3 regions of the Pseudoalteromonas sp. 1_2015MBL_MicDiv genome follow, and region 2 is predicted to be linked to each of the others. Evidence: predicted binding sites of a transcription regulator. Region 2 holds the regulator's gene; each other region holds the start of a gene.
The links. Region 2 encodes MetJ, which represses methionine synthesis genes. Its sites were predicted from a motif close to TAGACGTCTAGACGTCTA; they were not measured.
Positions count from the first base shown of each region.

Region 1: a site for MetJ is predicted at 2,529-2,546, ahead of metA (homoserine O-acetyltransferase MetA). Genes of this name have one in related genera too.
Region 3: a site for MetJ is predicted at 2,646-2,663, ahead of metK (methionine adenosyltransferase). Genes of this name have one in related genera too.

Region 1 is NZ_CP012737.1:2,831,464-2,837,370, reverse strand. Features, by position in the region: gene AOR04_RS12690 (histone deacetylase family protein) at 1-141, opposite strand, end outside; gene AOR04_RS12685 (PilZ domain-containing protein) at 195-563, opposite strand; gene ettA (energy-dependent translational throttle protein EttA) at 717-2,390, opposite strand; gene metA (homoserine O-acetyltransferase MetA) at 2,611-3,558, shown strand; gene AOR04_RS12670 (homocysteine S-methyltransferase family protein) at 3,548-4,621, shown strand; gene metH (methionine synthase) at 4,631-5,907, shown strand, end outside.
Region 2 is NZ_CP012737.1:408,669-414,575, forward strand. Features, by position in the region: gene AOR04_RS01860 (malic enzyme-like NAD(P)-binding protein) at 1-833, shown strand, start outside; gene AOR04_RS01865 (ApaLI family restriction endonuclease) at 1,078-1,869, shown strand; gene AOR04_RS21995 (DNA methyltransferase) at 1,862-2,152, shown strand; gene AOR04_RS22055 (DNA-methyltransferase) at 2,146-3,054, shown strand; gene metJ (met regulon transcriptional regulator MetJ) at 3,151-3,474, opposite strand; gene metB (cystathionine gamma-synthase) at 3,764-5,011, shown strand; gene metL (bifunctional aspartate kinase/homoserine dehydrogenase II) at 5,017-5,907, shown strand, end outside.
Region 3 is NZ_CP012737.1:2,950,199-2,956,105, forward strand. Features, by position in the region: gene AOR04_RS13170 (hypothetical protein) at 1-221, opposite strand, end outside; gene tkt (transketolase) at 469-2,460, opposite strand; gene metK (methionine adenosyltransferase) at 2,765-3,916, shown strand; gene AOR04_RS13185 (hypothetical protein) at 4,334-4,885, shown strand; gene AOR04_RS13190 (5-formyltetrahydrofolate cyclo-ligase) at 4,906-5,502, shown strand; gene rpiA (ribose-5-phosphate isomerase RpiA) at 5,556-5,907, shown strand, end outside.

The DNA.
Region 1 (5,907 bases), 1.5 Mb from region 2:
GAGGTTATCGCCAATCAAACCCAGCTCTTCAACATGCTGATATAAATGTGCAAACTTACTCATTGCAAAACGATGCTTTGGATCAAAGCTAAACGAATAGTTAGGATGATACACCAAAGGTAAATGTGGATTTAAAGTCATGTATTCACACGTTGAAAAATTTGCCCTATGGTAATCAACTAATCCTAATGAGTCTATTCTTGTGTGTCGTGAATCAACATGGCGAGTTCGCGATGTAATAGTTCGTCATCAGCTAAGTTTAGCTCTATTAAACGCTTTAAATAAGTAATGCTGTCTATATCAATATGGTGGCATTTTAAACCAATATGATCCGCTTCTATATGGCACACCACAACCTCCATTTTTATTTCTATTTCGCTTTGAGGCAGCGAAAAACGCAGAACAGCTTGGCTATTTTGGTTGCCAATAAAAGCATCACATTTAGTGATTAATGCGCCATGTAAAGATACATCAAGTAACTTACATGGGTATTGGTGATCATTAAAAATTACTTGTGCATCGGTTGAAAATAAAACACGAGAAAACTGACGACGATTTTGCATAACCTAATTTAGCCTTACTGTTTTTATAATAAATTAAGCATAGCGGGTAATTCTCTACATGCTAGCAAGATGTGCTCCTGTAATGCTGGTGGCATAAAAAAGCCCTGCAAAGTGCAGGGCTTAAGTTATACAAACATAAAATTAACCAATATTTTAGCCAATTTTTTTGTATTTAATACGTTTAGGTTGAGTTGCCTCAGCGCCTAGGGTCTTTTTAAGCCACTCTTCATATTCAGTGTAGTTACCATCAAAGAAGTTAATTTGACCTTCATCACGGTAATCTAAAATATGTGTAGCAATACGGTCAAGGAACCAACGGTCATGCGAGATACACATTACACAACCTGGGAACTCTAAAATAGCGTTCTCCAGTGCACGTAGTGTTTCAACGTCCAAGTCATTGGTTGGCTCATCGAGTAGTAACACATTGCCGCCAGCTTTTAATAACTTAGCAAGGTGTAAACGGTTACGCTCACCACCTGATAGGTCTTTAACAAACTTTTGCTGATCGTTACCTTTAAAGTTAAAGCGACTTACATATGCTCGGCTTGGGAACTCAAAGTTACCAATTTTCAGTACGTCTTGTCCGTCTGATATTTCTTGAAAAACAGTTTTGCTTTCGTCCATACCGTCGCGGAACTGATCAACAGTCGCAAGGTGTACTGTTTCGCCAACGCTGATGCTACCGCTGTCTTGCGTTTGCTCACCGCTTATCATTTTAAATAACGTTGATTTACCCGCGCCATTCGCGCCAATAATGCCCACAATGGCACCTTTTGGCATGCTAAAGCTTAAGTCATCAATTAAAACGCGATCGCCAAAACTCTTACGAAGATTAGTTACTTCAAGTACTTGGTCACCTAAACGCGGACCAGGTGGGATAAACATCTCGTTAGTTTCGTTACGTTTTTGGTAATCAGACTGCTGCATTTCAGTAAACTGAGCCATACGTGCTTTTGACTTAGCTTGACGACCTTTAGGGTTTGAACGAACCCATTCAAGTTCTTGCGCAATTGATTTTTGACGAGCTTTTTCAGATTTTTGTTCTTGCTGTAAGCGCGCATCTTTTTGTTCAAGCCAAGAAGAGTAGTTACCTTCCCACGGAATACCTTCACCACGGTCAAGCTCTAATATCCAGCCAGCTACATTATCAAGGAAGTAACGGTCATGCGTTACTGCCACAACAGTGCCTTCGTAATCGTGTAAGAAGCGCTCTAACCATGCAACCGACTCAGCATCCAAGTGGTTAGTTGGCTCATCGAGAATAAGCATGTCTGGTTTTTCAAGTAATAATCGACATATAGCAACACGACGACGCTCACCACCTGAAAGGTGCTCAATTTTAGCATCCCATTCTGGTAGGCGAAGTGCATCAGCTGCGCGTTCTAAAACGTTATCGATGTTATGACCATCGTGTGCCTGAATAACCGCTTCAAGCTCGCCTTGCTCTTTTGCAAGTGCGTCAAAGTCAGCACCTTCCATTGCGTACTCGTTATATACTTCGTCAAGACGGCTAAGTGCATGTTTAACTTCGCCAACGGCTTCTTCGACAATTTCGCGCACTGTTTTGCTTTCGTCCAGTACTGGCTCTTGCGGCAAGTAACCAATTTTTGTACCAGGCTGAGGATGTGCTTCACCTTCAAAGTCTTGGTCAACACCGGCCATAATACGTAGTAACGTAGATTTACCAGAACCGTTTAAACCAAGCACACCAATTTTAGCGCCAGGGAAAAAGTGCAACGAAATATCTTTTAAGATAGTGCGCTTAGGTGGCACAACCTTAGATACTCGACTCATCGAGAATATAAATTTATCAGGTAAAACCATGAAAGGAGCCTTCAAATAATAATAAAATTTTCAATGTTGTATTGTAGTGGCTCTCAGGTGAAACAGTCAACGAATGGCGGGTTTAAAGCACTAAAGCATGCTTGTAAGTAAAGTATAAAATCATGAATAAATTTCATTTGGACATCTATACATCTAGAGGTTGATATTTTTTACTTTCAGTTCATAATTAAGCTTCGGTTTTTATGAGCAGGAGTAAAGTATGCCAATTACAGTAAAAGACGAGTTGCCGGCAATTGCACGTTTACGTCAAGAAAACGTATTTGTAATGCCAAAAAGTCGTGCAAAAACGCAAGAAATACGCCCAATGCGTTTGGCTATTTTAAACTTAATGCCTAATAAAGTAGAAACCGAAGTTCAGTTTATTCGCTTACTTGCCAATTCGCCTTTGCAAGTAAACGTAGAACTACTGCGCCTCGACACTCACCGCAGTAGCAGCAATTCAGAAGAGCACCTTGATACCTTTTACCGTTATTTTTCTGAGGTTAAAGACAACAATTACGATGCATTAATAGTAACCGGTGCGCCACTTGCGCATTTAGAATACGACGATGTAGCGTATTGGGATGAGCTAAAAGTCATTATTGATTGGGCTGAGCAACACGTTACCTCTACGTTGTTTTCGTGTTGGGCAGCGCATGCAGCGTTATATCACCGTTACAATTTAAAACGCGATTTAAAAGACGATAAACTGTGTGGCGTATTTACTCACCAGTGTTATTTTGATCACGGTGCACTGACTCGCGGATTCGACGATACCTTTTTGGTACCGCACTCACGCTACGGCCATATTGATATAAATAAGATAAACGCCTGTGAAGAACTCGTTGTACTGGCAGGTTCTGAGCGAGTAGGGGCTTACTTACTTAAAAATAAATCAGGTAGCCAAGTGTTTATAACCGGCCACCCAGAGTACGACGCCGACTCGCTAAAAGCAGAATACGAGCGCGATTGTAAAAAAAGCCCTAATGCACCAAAGCCCGAAAATTACTTTCCGGATGACGATGCAACCAAACAACCTTCAAAAACGTGGCAAAGCCATGCTTTTTTACTTTTTTCGAACTGGTTAAATTACTACGTGTACCAAACCACACCGTATGATATTAATTTAGTTAGCCAAGACGTGAGGACTAACAACTATGCCGAATAACGCGCCTACAAATAATAAGCAAGCCGAAATAAGTGCTGCATTAAAAGAACGCATCTTAATTTTAGATGGCGCTATGGGCACCATGATCCAAGATCATAAGCTAGAAGAAGAAGACTATCGCGCAGAGCGTTTTAAAGACTGGCATGTATTAATTAAAGGCAATAACGATTTATTAAGCCTAACTAAGCCCGACTTAATCACTGATATTCATCGTGGTTTTTTATCAGCGGGCGCCGATATTATTGAAACCAACACGTTTAACTCGACCACTATTTCGATGGAAGATTACGACATGGCAAACCTAAGCCGTGAAATAAACCTAGAGTCGGCTAAATTAGCACGCGCCATTTGTGATGAATTTACGGCTAAAACGCCAGAAAAACCACGCTATGTAGCGGGTGTTTTAGGGCCGACATCTAAAACCTGTTCAATTTCGCCAGACGTAAACGATCCGGGTTACCGAAATGTCACCTTTGATAAGCTGGTTACTGCGTATATTGAATCAACCCTTGCATTAATGGAAGGCGGCGCCGATTTAATACTAATCGAAACTATATTCGACACGCTTAATGCAAAAGCCGCCTCGTTTGGCGTAGAAGAAGCCTTTGAGCAGGCAGGGCGTAAATTACCAGTTATGATTTCGGGGACTATTACCGACGCCTCTGGCCGTACGCTTTCGGGGCAAACAACCGAAGCATTTTATAACTCTATTCGCCATATTAAGCCTATTTCGATAGGTCTAAACTGTGCGCTTGGCCCTGATTTACTGCGCCAATACGTAGAAGAGTTGTCGCGCGTGTGCGAAACCTTTACATCGGTGCACCCTAATGCGGGCTTGCCTAATGAGTTCGGTGAATACGACTTAGAAGCGCCTGAAATGGCAACCGAAATTATCGATTGGGGTAAATCGGGCTTTATTAATATTGTAGGTGGATGTTGTGGCACCACGCCTGCGCATATTCGTGCTTTTGCAAAAGGTCTAGCGGGCGTTAAACCACGCCAACTGCCAGAGCTTGAAGTACGCATGCGTTTATCAGGCCTTGAAGCCTGTAACTTAAATTAAGGAGCCAACATGACCCAACAAATAGCAGTATTTACTAATGTCGGCGAACGTACCAATGTAACCGGTTCTGCCATGTTTAAACGTTTAATCATGGAAGAAGACTTTGAAGCCGCGCTAACAGTGGCCCGCGAACAAGTAGAAAATGGCGCACAGGTTATTGATATAAACATGGACGAAGCCATGTTGGACTCAAAAGCCGCCATGGTTAAGTTTTTAAACTTAATAGCCTCAGAGCCTGATATTTCTCGCGTACCAATTATGGTCGACTCCTCAAAATGGGAAGTAATAGAAGCAGGCTTAAAGTGTATTCAAGGCAAGGCAATTGTTAATTCTATATCGCTAAAAGAGGGCGAAGAGCCATTTATTCGCCAAGCTAAAATAATAAAGCGCTTTGGTGCAGCCGCTGTTGTAATGGCGTTTGATACCGACGGGCAAGCCGACACGGCAGACCGTAAGTTCGCAATATGTGCGCGCAGTTATAAAATATTGGTAGAAGACATTGGCTTTGCGCCAGAAGATATTATATTCGACCCTAATATATTTGCCGTAGCCACCGGTATTGAAGAGCACGACAACTATGCCGTAGAATTTATTGAAGGCACACGCCGCATTAAGCAAAATTTGCCGCACTGTAAAGTGTCGGGCGGTGTATCAAATGTATCGTTTTCGTTTAGGGGTAATAACCCCGTACGTGAAGCCATTCACTCGGTATTTTTATATCATGCTATTCAAGCCGGTATGGACATGGGTATTGTAAATGCGGGGCAACTCGCCGTTTACGATGATATACCAGAAGAACTACGCAAAGCCGTTACCGACGTAATACTTAACACAGACCCATGTGCAGGCGAGCGCTTAGTTGAGCTTGCACCAAAATACTCGGGTATGGCGCAAGCCGAGCGAGTAGAAGATTTAGAGTGGCGCACATGGCCTGTTGCAAAACGCCTTGAGCACGCGCTTGTTAAAGGTATTACTACCTTTATAGATGAAGATACCGAAGAATGCCGCGCCGCAGCAGCTAAACCTATTCACGTAATTGAAGGGCCGTTAATGGACGGCATGAACGTAGTAGGAGATTTATTTGGCGCAGGTAAGATGTTTTTACCACAAGTGGTTAAATCGGCGCGCGTAATGAAGCGAGCTGTAGCCTACCTAGACCCATACATTGAGCTTGAAAAAGAAGAAGGCTCAACTAACGGTAAAATAGTGATGGCGACCGTAAAAGGTGACGTACACGACATAGGTAAAAATATTGTAGGCGTGGTACTACAATGTAATAACTACGA
Region 2 (5,907 bases):
TTAAAGCCCCAGAGTGTTTTGAAATTGAAAAGGCATTGATTGAGCGCTGTAGTATTCCGGTTTTTCATGACGATCAACACGGCACTGCAATTGTAACAGCCGCTGGTATGTTGAATGCACTTGAAGTGCAAGAGAAATCGATAGAAGAAGCTATTATAGTATGTTTAGGTGCTGGTGCGGCTGCAGTTGCCTGTATGGAACTGTTAATTAAGTGTGGTGCACTGCGTGAACACATTTACATGCTTGACCGTAAAGGCGTTATTCATACTCGTCGTGATGATTTAAACGAGTACAAACAACTATTCGCTAACAATACGGATAAGCGTACGTTGCAAGATGTTATTGCTGATGCTGATGTATTTGTTGGTGTATCTGGGCCTAATTTGTTAGCAGCCGATGATTTAAAACTGATGGCTGATAAGCCGGTTGTGTTTGCGTGCTCAAACCCCGACCCTGAAATTGACCCCGCACTTGCACACAGCGCGCGCAACGATTTAATTATGGCGACAGGGCGTTCTGATTATCCAAACCAAGTGAATAATGTTTTGTGTTTCCCGTTTATTTTTCGTGGTGCACTAGATGTGCGCGCAAGTGCAATTAACGATGAAATGAAAATAGCAGCAGTAGAAGCGATTCGTAGTATTGCAAAAGAGCCTGTACCAGCAGAGGTCCTAAAAGCTGCCGGTGTTGATAAGCTGGAATTTGGTGCTCAATATATTATTCCAAAACCGATGGATCCACGTTTATTACCACGTATAGCAAGAGCGGTTGCTCTTGCTGCTGTTGAGTCGGGTGTGGCACAAATTGATTTGCCAGAAAGCTATATGCAGTAAAATTTAGCATGCTCATTATATTAATAGGTAAAGTTTGTATTCAATAAATAACATATGGCGCCATATGTTGCTTAGTACATTACTGTGAATAAACTTTAATGTTGCTAATATGGGGACGTTAGTGCTATTCACTTCTATAGTCTGAATTCTTACAGTAAATAATCATTTACTCTACTTACTATTGTCTTTATTTGATATCTTATAAGTGGTTTACGGCGTCATGACACATCAATAATGGAAATTTATGAAAGTTGAGAAAATGAATAAGAGTGAGTTAGCTGAATATTGTATCGCTCTTAAAATAGATACAAAAAATAAAACTAAAGCAGATCTTCTAAAGTTATTTTATCAACATGAAAGAATGCAAATCGATAAAGCTATAAACGACGGAGAATGTCTAGCTTTGTTAAAGGCTAAAATTAAGAAATTAGCAGATGAGTATTCTAAAAACTTAAATAGTAAAATTATTAAACGAAAAGAGGAAATGAAAGCTGATAATAACTCTCATTACCTTATTTACAGTGTTTTAGGTATACCTAGCAATGAGGGGGCGCTAATTGATGAATATCAAAATACAGGTCGTTTTTTATACAAGTATGCAGGATCTTTTCTAGAAGAGGCTGCTACTATGTGTATGTTCTTTTCAAACAGCACTGGTGGAAAAAGATTAGTAAAAAATACTATCGGTACTAAACCAAAAACCTTTGAAATAGATTTTTTAAACGACATGAATGCTGTTGAATTAAAGTGGCGTGATGCTACTACTGATGGTGATCATATAACTAAAGAACATACTAGAGTTCAGGTGATAAAAGATCATGGTTATAAGCCAGTTAGAGTGATGTTCTACTACCCATTACGTGAACAAGCCATCAAAATACAAGAAGCTCTAAAAACTATTTATAAAGGTGTGGAAGGTGAGTATTATGCTGGTGATGATGCTTGGGACTACTTGAAAACAGTAAGTGGTTATGATCTTAAAGCAATTTTAATGGAAATTGCAGACAATAAAGAAAAAGAAGTTTTACATGGTTAACGATATTTTATATGGTGATTGTCTTGATAAAATGGAACTTATCGAAAAAAACTCTATTGATTTAATTTATTTAGATCCTCCTTTTTTTACAGAAAAGAAACACACTTTAAAGAACCGAGAAAGAACTCAAGAGTTTAGTTTTAATGACAGTTGGGGAAGCAACTTAGGTTATGCAAAGTTTTTGGAAAAACGCTTAAAGTTAATGCATTCTTTATTAAAAGATAGCGGCTCTATTTTTGTTCACTGCGATAAGAGCGGTGAGCATATTATAAGGGGTTGTTAGATCATATCTTTGGAGCCAAGAACTTTCAGTCTGAAATCATTTGGGCTTATAAAAGGTGGTCTAATTCTAAGAAAGGGCTGTTACCTAGCCACCAAAATATATACTTCTACTCTAAAACTAAAGACTTCAAATTTAATACACTTTATAAACCATATTCAGAGACTACGAATATTGATCAAATACTTCAGCGAAGAACTAGGGATAGGCATAATAAGTCTGTTTATGATAAGGACAGTTTAGGTAATTCAATAAACGGCGCTGAAAAAAAAGGTGTTCCGTTAAGTGATGTTTGGGATATTCCTTATTTGAATCCTAAGGCAAAAGAGCGGGTTGGCTATCCGACTCAAAAGCCTCTTTTACTCTTAGAACAAGTAATTAATCTTGTTACTGCTGAAGGTGATATTGTTTTAGATCCTTTCTGCGGAAGCGGTACAACATGTGTTGCAGCAAAGCTTCTAGGTAGGAATTTTATAGGTATAGATGAATCTTTAGATGCGGTAAATTTAAGTAAAGATAGAATAGATAACCCAATAAAAACAGAGTCAAACCTTCTTAAAAATGGCCGTGATTCTTATAATAATGTCGAACATTCAGTCCTTAATTTTCTAAAAGGTATTGAATTTAATCCGATACAAAGGAATAAAGGGATAGATGCAATTCTTATTAAGCAATATGAAGGAACCCCTGTACTTGTAAAAGTGCAAAAAGATAATGAAACTTTAGGGGAAGCTATAAAATTGCTCAGTAATGCGATGAAAACAAAAAAAGCTAAAAAGGCTTTTTTAATACAAACGTCAGATGAAAATGAGCTTTATAAGATGGATATAGAAAATTTTGGTATGAGTATTATTATTTCACCTGCCTTAGAATTATCTCGACAATTAGCGAAAATTTATATTTAAGTACACATAGAGTTAGCTCTTAATTACCAACTAAATATTTTTATATCTGTTGGTAATTTACTAGTTTTGAACTGCGTGGATTGAAATATCTGAATTTTATTTAAGATCATTTAAGTCAGGTATATTTAGTTTCATTTCTTCCATTATCGATTTAGCCTCTACAGGTATCTTTTCTATATTATCTTTACTCAGGTCTTCATCGCTTGGTAAGGGTTGGCCTGTAAATGCATGTAAAAATGCTTCGCATAGTAACTCACTGTTTGTGGCGTGGCGTAAGTTTTTAACTTGACGACGAGTACGCTCGTCAGTTAAAACTTTCAGGACCTTTAACGGGATTGAAACGGTGACTTTCTTCACATGCCCTGATTTTTGCCCGTGTTCTACGTATGGGTGAATATACTCACCATTCCATTTAGCCATAAGATGTATCGTTGCCTCAGATTATTAATTTCTTACACGCCATAAAAAGCGTGTAAATATGCTTGAAATTCTATCGATTTAAAAAAGATAGTCAAATAATAGATACAGATCTACCTTAATAAGCTCAATGTGAATGCAAATATAACTACTTTTTAACAAGTTTAAGCACGTAATTTTCAAAGAACACTTTAATTTTTAGCTATCTAGAGCTTTAAAATACTTTGACTTCCCAAATTGAATAAACTACTCTTTTAGACGTCTAAACATCCAAATTAATCAGGTGACGAATATGAGCGAAAAAAACAAAGCAACCATTGCGGTCCGTAGTGGCGTTGAAGCCGATAAACACCACGGTGCAGTGGTCGCGCCAATCTATTTATCGACTACTTATTCGTTTGCCGATTTTGATACTAAACGCCAATATGATTATGGCCGCAGCGGTAATCCTAACCGCGATATCTTAGCCGAGACCCTTGCTGAGCTCGAAGGTGGAGTACGCGGCATAATTACAGCCACAGGCATGGCGGCTGTACACTTAGCAACTCAGCTGCTTAATCACGACGACACGTTAGTGATCCCACACGACTGCTACGGTGGAAGCTACCGTTTATTTACGTCCCTGCAAAAGCGTGGCTTGCTAAAGCTTGAGGTTTTAGATTTAACAAAACCAGAAAGTCTTCAAAAAATATTAGTAATTAAACCAAAACTCATTTGGATTGAAACACCAAGTAACCCTGTACTACGTTTAACTGATATTAAAGCGGTTACTGATATTGCTAAGCAGTGTGGCGCACTGGTGGCCGCTGACAATACATTTTTATCGCCTGCTTTACAAAATCCGATTAAGTTTGGTGTAGATATTGTGGTGCATTCAACCACTAAATATATTAACGGACACTCAGATGTAGTGGGCGGTGCTGTTATTGCTGCAACACAAGAGATCGGTGACGAGCTTGCTTGGTGGGCTAATAACATTGGTATCACAGGGGCACCTTTTGATAGCTATTTAACGCTTCGTGGTTTACGTACTTTAAATGTGCGATTAAGGCAGCATCAAGAAAATGCATTAGCAATAGCTAAGTATCTCGAAGAATCTGAGTTCGTTAGCCAAGTTTATTACCCTGGGCTTGAGTCGCACCCCCAACATGAATTAGCGAAAGCACAGCAGCTTGGTTTTGGTGGCATGGTTAGCTTTGATATTAAAGGCGATATAAACGATGCTGCGGCTTTTTTAACTAGTCTACATAACTTTAGTTTAGCTGAGTCGCTAGGCGGCGTTGAGAGCTTAATATGCCACCCTGCTACCATGACGCATGCAGGGATGGATGCAACAGCGCGCTTAGAAGCCGGCGTTGGTGATACGCTTATTCGTGTTTCTGTCGGAATAGAAGACATTGAAGATTTATTAGCAGATCTTGAACGTGTATTTACACTTGTAAAACCTGGCAGAAAAAACAATACAAATCGATTAACTAAAGGTGCGGGAACATCGAGCGGTGATGCTAAGTTAAGTGCCGCTTACCCCGCGCTTTGGTAACTAACATGACTAAAAATATACATAAATTTGGCGGTTCGAGTTTAAGTTCAGCGCAGCGTTACAAAAGTGTTGCGGGTATTATATTAGAGCACACACAACCTGGTGATTGCGTTGTGGTATCAGCAGCTGGGAAAACAACCGATACACTAGTTAAGTTATGGCAAAGTTACCAGCAGCAAGATACACATGTAATTGCTGATATTTTATTACAGTTAAATAATCATCAAATAGATTTAATAGAGCAGTTATTACAAGCTAATACAAAGCGTAACGCTCTAAAAATATTGAATGAAGAGCTATCAACAATAACGCTGTTAGCGCAAACAGGGCAGCTACAAGAAGCCCAATTGCTTGCTCATGGAGAGTTATGGTCAGCACGCGTACTCGCTGCTTACCTGCAGGAGCTTAATGTTGATGCGTGTGTTCACGATGCGCGTGCTTTATTTACATTAAATGATGGGCAGTTATTACATGAACAAAATACTCAACAGTGCGCAAATTTAATTGCGCATAATAAAATTAACGTTGTGACTGGATTTATTGCAGCTAATACAGCAGGGGATACTGTAACGCTTGGTCGTAATGGAAGTGATTATAGTGCGACCTTACTCGCTAATTATTGTCATGCAAAACAAGTCTGTATTTGGACTGATACACAAGGTGTATTTAGTACCGACCCTCGTAAAGTTAGTAAAGCGATTAAATACGCGAAGGTGTGTCGTGGACAGGCCAATTTGTTAGCACGACTAGGTAACCCCGTATTGCATGCTAAAACATTATCTCCTCTTAAAAATACGGATATAAAATTATCAGTACGAAGTAGCTTTGATGTACAAGCTAGCTCTACTGACATCGTTAAAGAAGGTAGTGCCAAACAAAAGCGCTTTATAACAACG
Region 3 (5,907 bases), 1.4 Mb from region 2:
TTAGCATTTGGATTAGCGCATATTTGAATAATATCGGCGCATACCATTTTTAAATCATAATCATTGAGCTGCGATAGCATAGCGAGAGCTTGGCAGGTAAATTTAGCTTTACTAAATGGGAAGTTAATAGGGAGTTTAACACCAAAATCTCGACAGCTAAGCGCGTCAAGAGGGATAACAGAATGAGCGTTGATAGTTTTATTGAGTTTAGACCAAGACATATTTCTTCCTTGTAAATGAGTCTGGGTTAAAATGATACCGTAAACGAATTTTTAGAGCAAAAATAATTTAACGCAGTATTATAATGTTGAATTGCACCTTTTTGGCTCCATTGTAGGTCGTCATTTATGGCGTCATATTTTTGATTTACCTTTAACGCGCTAAAGCACGACCTACAAACAAAAAAGCCCGCGCTGTTTTTTCACAGTGCGGGCTTTTCAATTACTTACTTTATTTAATCAAATACTATTAAAAAAGCTCGTTTGCTTTGCTTACAATGTTTGCCACTTTAAAACCAAAGTGCTCAAACAACTCATTAGCTGGTGCTGACTCACCAAAGGTAGTCATACCTACCACTGCGCCGTTTAGGCCTACGTACTTGTACCAGTAATCAGCAATACCCGCTTCTACTGCTACGCGGCGTGAAACAGATGCCGGTAATACGCTTTCTTTGTATGCTGCGCTTTGATCTTCAAAGGCATCAGTACATGGCATAGATACAACACGTACCTTTTTACCTTGGCTGCGTAGCTCAGTTGCTGAATCTTGTGCTAGTTGCACTTCAGAGCCCGTCGCAATAAAGATAATCTCTGGATTGCCGTCACAGCTAAGGATGTAACCACCCTTTTTAACATCTGCTAATTGCTGTGCGTCACGCGCTTGTTGCTCAAGACCTTGGCGAGTAAAGATTAACGATGTAGGACCGTCTTTACGCTCAATAGCTTGTTGCCATGCAATTGCCGACTCAACTTGGTCACATGGACGCCAGTTGTATAAGTTAGGCGTTAAACGCATGCTTGCAATTTGCTCTACTGGTTGGTGAGTTGGACCATCTTCACCTAAACCAATTGAATCGTGCGTGTATACAAAAATGCTTGGTTGCTTCATTAATGCAGCCATACGTACAGCATTTTTTGCATATTCAACAAACATTAAGAACGTAGCACCGTAAGGAATAAAGCCTTTATGAAGGGCAATACCATTCATAATTGCCGACATACCAAACTCACGTACACCGTAGTAAATGTAGTTACCGCTTGCATCATCGTGTGTTAAACCTTTAGAGCCATCCCAAATTGTTAAGTTTGAGCCTGCTAAGTCGGCTGAGCCACCCATAAATTCTGGTAATAACGGACCAAATGCGTTTAATGCATTTTGCGATGCTTTACGAGACGCTGGGTTTGCAGGGTTTGCTTGTAATTGCTCAATGTACGCTTGAGATTTTTCAGCCCAATCGCCAGGCAGTTCGTTATTAATACGACGTTTGTATTCAGCCGCAAGCTCTGGGTATGCTTTTGCGTATGCTGCAAATTTTTCGTCCCAGCTTGATTCAAGCTGCTGACCTTTTTCTTTGCTATCCCACTTTGCGTAAATATCATCAGGAATTTCGAACGCATCGCCGGTCCAACCTAAAAACTCGCGAGATGCTTTAATTTCGTCATCACCTAGTGGAGCACCGTGACAATCGTGGCTACCAGATTTATTAGGTGAACCGTAACCAATAATTGTTTTACAACAAATTAGTGAAGGTTTGTCGGTAACGCTTTTTGCTTCTGCTATTGCAGCACTTACAGCATCGCTATCGTGGCCATCAACACCACTAATTACATGCCAACCGTATGCTTTAAAGCGAGCTGGCGTGTCATCTGTAAACCAACCTTCAACTTCGCCATCGATTGAGATGCCGTTGTCATCCCAAAATGCAACAAGTTTACCCAGACCTAATGTGCCTGCAAGTGAACCTGCTTCATGAGAAATACCTTCCATAAGGCAGCCATCGCCCATAAATGCATAGGTAAAGTGATCAACAATATCGTGACCTTCACGGTTAAACTGTGCAGCTAGCGCTTTTTCAGCAATGGCCATACCTACGGCATTTGTGATCCCTTGACCTAATGGACCCGTAGTAGTTTCGATTCCTGGTGCATAGCCATATTCAGGGTGGCCTGGTGTTTTAGAATGCATTTGACGGAAGTTTTTAATTTCGTCCAATGGTAAATCGTAACCACTTAGGTGCAATAGAGAATAGATAAGCATTGAACCGTGGCCGTTTGAAAGAATAAATCTGTCACGGTCAGCCCACTCTGGATTTGTTGGGTTATGTTTTAGATAATCGCGCCATAATACTTCTGCGATATCAGCCATGCCCATAGGGGCTCCAGGGTGACCAGATTTGGCCTTTTGTACTGCGTCCATTGACAAGACGCGAATTGCATTTGCAAGTTCTTTGCGAGATGGCATGAATTCTCCTACCTTTATATGTGTATTTGCACGGGTATTTATTATTCGTTTATGTATCCAAGTTTATTGAATACTGTTATACCGACCATTCTTACTTATTGTGGGGGCGGTGTGCAATTAAAAACCCCATAAAAGGGAGCATTATGAATATTTTTTAAGACCAGAACGACATTCGTAATTTTATTTAGACGTCTAGGCGTAAAAACACTATGCAAGGTGTTTTGTTTTCGATAAAATACGCCCCTTAATTTTTTAGCGCTAATACCGACGTTTGTGAAGCGCAATATTTGTGAGCAGAAATACAATGGCAAAACATTTATTTACTTCTGAATCAGTTTCTGAAGGTCATCCGGATAAAATCGCCGATCAAATCTCTGATGCGGTACTTGATGCTATCCTAGAGCAAGACTCTCATGCTCGCGTAGCGTGTGAAACGTACGTGAAAACCGGTATGGTTATGGTTGGTGGTGAAATCACGACTAGCGCATGGGTTGATATCGAAGAAATTACACGTAAAACAATTCGTGACATTGGCTACACAAATTCAGACATGGGCTTTGATGCCGATTCATGTGCAATTTTAAACACTATTGGTAAACAGTCTCCAGACATTAACCAAGGTGTTGACCGTACTAGCCCAGAAGAGCAAGGCGCTGGCGACCAAGGCTTAATGTTTGGTTACGCATGTAACGAAACAGAAGTACTAATGCCTGCTCCAATTACTTACTCACACCGTTTAGTTCAGCGCCAAGCGCAAGTACGCAAAAGCGGCGAGCTTAACTGGTTACGTCCAGATGCAAAATCTCAAGTGACTTTTGCATACGAAAACGGTAAGCCAGTAGGTATTGATGCTGTTGTACTTTCTACTCAGCACAGCGAAGACATTTCGCAAAAAGATTTAGTAGAAGCGGTGATGGAAACAATCATCAAGCCGGTACTTCCTGCAGAACTTATTACAAGTGCAACTAAGTTTTTCATTAACCCAACAGGTCGCTTTGTAATTGGCGGACCAATGGGTGACTGTGGTTTAACTGGTCGTAAAATTATTGTAGATACATACGGTGGTATGGCTCGTCACGGTGGTGGTGCTTTCTCTGGTAAAGATCCATCAAAAGTTGACCGTTCAGCAGCATACGCTGCACGTTACGTTGCTAAAAACATTGTTGCTGCTGGTCTTGCTGACAAGTGTGAGCTACAAGTTTCTTACGCAATTGGTGTTGCAGAGCCTACTTCTATCAGCGTTGAAACGTTTGGTACAAGCAAGCTAGAAGAAAGCCGTTTAATCGAGCTTATTCGTGAACATTTTGACCTGCGCCCTTATGGTCTAATTCAAATGCTTGATTTAGAGCGCCCTATCTACCTTCCTACAGCGGCTTACGGCCACTTTGGTCGTGACGAATTCCCTTGGGAACGTACAGATAAAGCTGAAGCACTTCGCGCAGCTGCTGGCCTTTAATTGGTTAGGTAACTATCTAAATACAAAAAAAGCGCCAATTGGCGCTTTTTTTATGTATTATAAATAGCAGAATAAATTCAAACTTAATTAAAATAACGGTACATTAATAAAAATATTAAGGCAATTTACTCTTTGTTGCTCGGTTTTTACTTATTCTTACATGGATGTAAGCCAGTAGCGCAGCGCAGGAGCCGTTACCGAGCCCACTAGGTTACAAACCTCACGCCGCGATTAAACAGCCCCTAGATTGAACAAATTTCAATCCTGAAAGGCCAACAAGCCCTAATCCACAGACTTTATTTTGTGATCGCACAGAAAGTAGCTCATAAGTTAAAATAATTTAATTTTACATATGGATGCCTTTATAAAGGAGTTCGGTTTATACTCTTTTTATTAAAAAGCTTTAGGGGTACTTAAATGGCCGACAATTTTCGCGTTATATTTGCTGGACTTGCTGATGGAGTAGACAGTAACGCTGCATCTATCAACCTTGCAGATAAACTAAAAACCTCAGAAGAAAAAGTAGCTCTTTTTTTTAAAGGAAAGCCACTGTTTGCACCGAGCCATAAAGACAAAGCACTAAAACAAGCCAAACTATTGGCTAGTTTGGGCATTAAAAGTAAGTTGCAGGCAGTTTCAAATGCAGCTAATACGCCAACTGAGCAACCTCAAAACAGTCAACGTGATGAGCGTATTTTTGATGCCCTTGATTACATCACCAGTAGCTTAATTCGCCTTGAAGAAAAACTCGAAGAGCTTGAACAACGCTTACCAGAAGAGCAATCAAAAAATCCTGAAATAGATGAGGATGACGATTGGCAAGACGACGATTTATTGCTTGATGAAGAGTCAGTAAGCACACCTAAAAAACGCAGTAATGTGCTTTTATATTCTTTAATAGCAACAGCCGTGACGTTACTTATTATATTGGCTGTATATTTGGCATTTCCTAGCTTATTTTCTTTATAATTGCATAGTGAAATCATCAAATGAATAATAACCGTGCGCAGATAAGAAAATCTATCCGTGAAATACGTAATAACTTGTCAAAAAATCAACAAAATTTAGCGGCGCAATCGCTATATATGAATTTTATTCAACACTTGAAAAGCGAAAACACAACGAATTCAAAGCATATTGCCATTTATTTAAGTAACGACGGAGAACTAGACACTTCATTGTTAATTAAAGAATTATGGAACTTAAACCACGTTGTTTATCTACCTATAATACACCCATTCAATGGCGCTAATTTACTATTTCAGCGCTATGAGAAAAACTCACCCATGAGGGCAAATCGCTATGGTATCTTGGAGCCTAAGCTGAACTGCTCTCAAATATGCCCATTACCAGCGCTTGATTACCTCCTTATGCCATTAGTTGCATTTGATAAACAAGGTAATCGCCTAGGAATGGGAGGTGGGTTTTACGACCGGACATTGGCGCGTTTACATGAACAAAATTGGCAAAAACCGCAACTAATTGGCCTTGCACATGAATGCCAATTAGTTGATGCTCTACCAATCGAGTCATGGGACGTACCACTTAAAACCATTATCACCCCAGATAAAACATACTGTTGGTAACATTTAATTTTGGTTACTAGCCGCATATTTCTGACATACATGAGCACAAAGCAATGACACAAGACGAATTAAAAAAAGCAGCTGCCTGGGCAGCACTCGAGTTTGTAAAAGAAAACACCATTGTAGGTGTCGGTACAGGCTCTACTGTTAATCACTTTATTGATGCCCTTGGCTCAGTAAAGGACACTATTGTAGGCGCTGTATCAAGCTCAGAAGCGTCAACTGCACGTTTGGAAGCGTTAGGTATTGAAGTGTTTGAACTTAATAACGTTGATGCTTTAGATGTATACGTTGACGGCGCTGACGAAATAAACGCTCAAAACGAAATGATTAAAGGCGGCGGCGCTGCGCTAACACGTGAAAAAATAGTAGCAGCAGTTGCAAAACAGTTTGTGTGTATTGTTG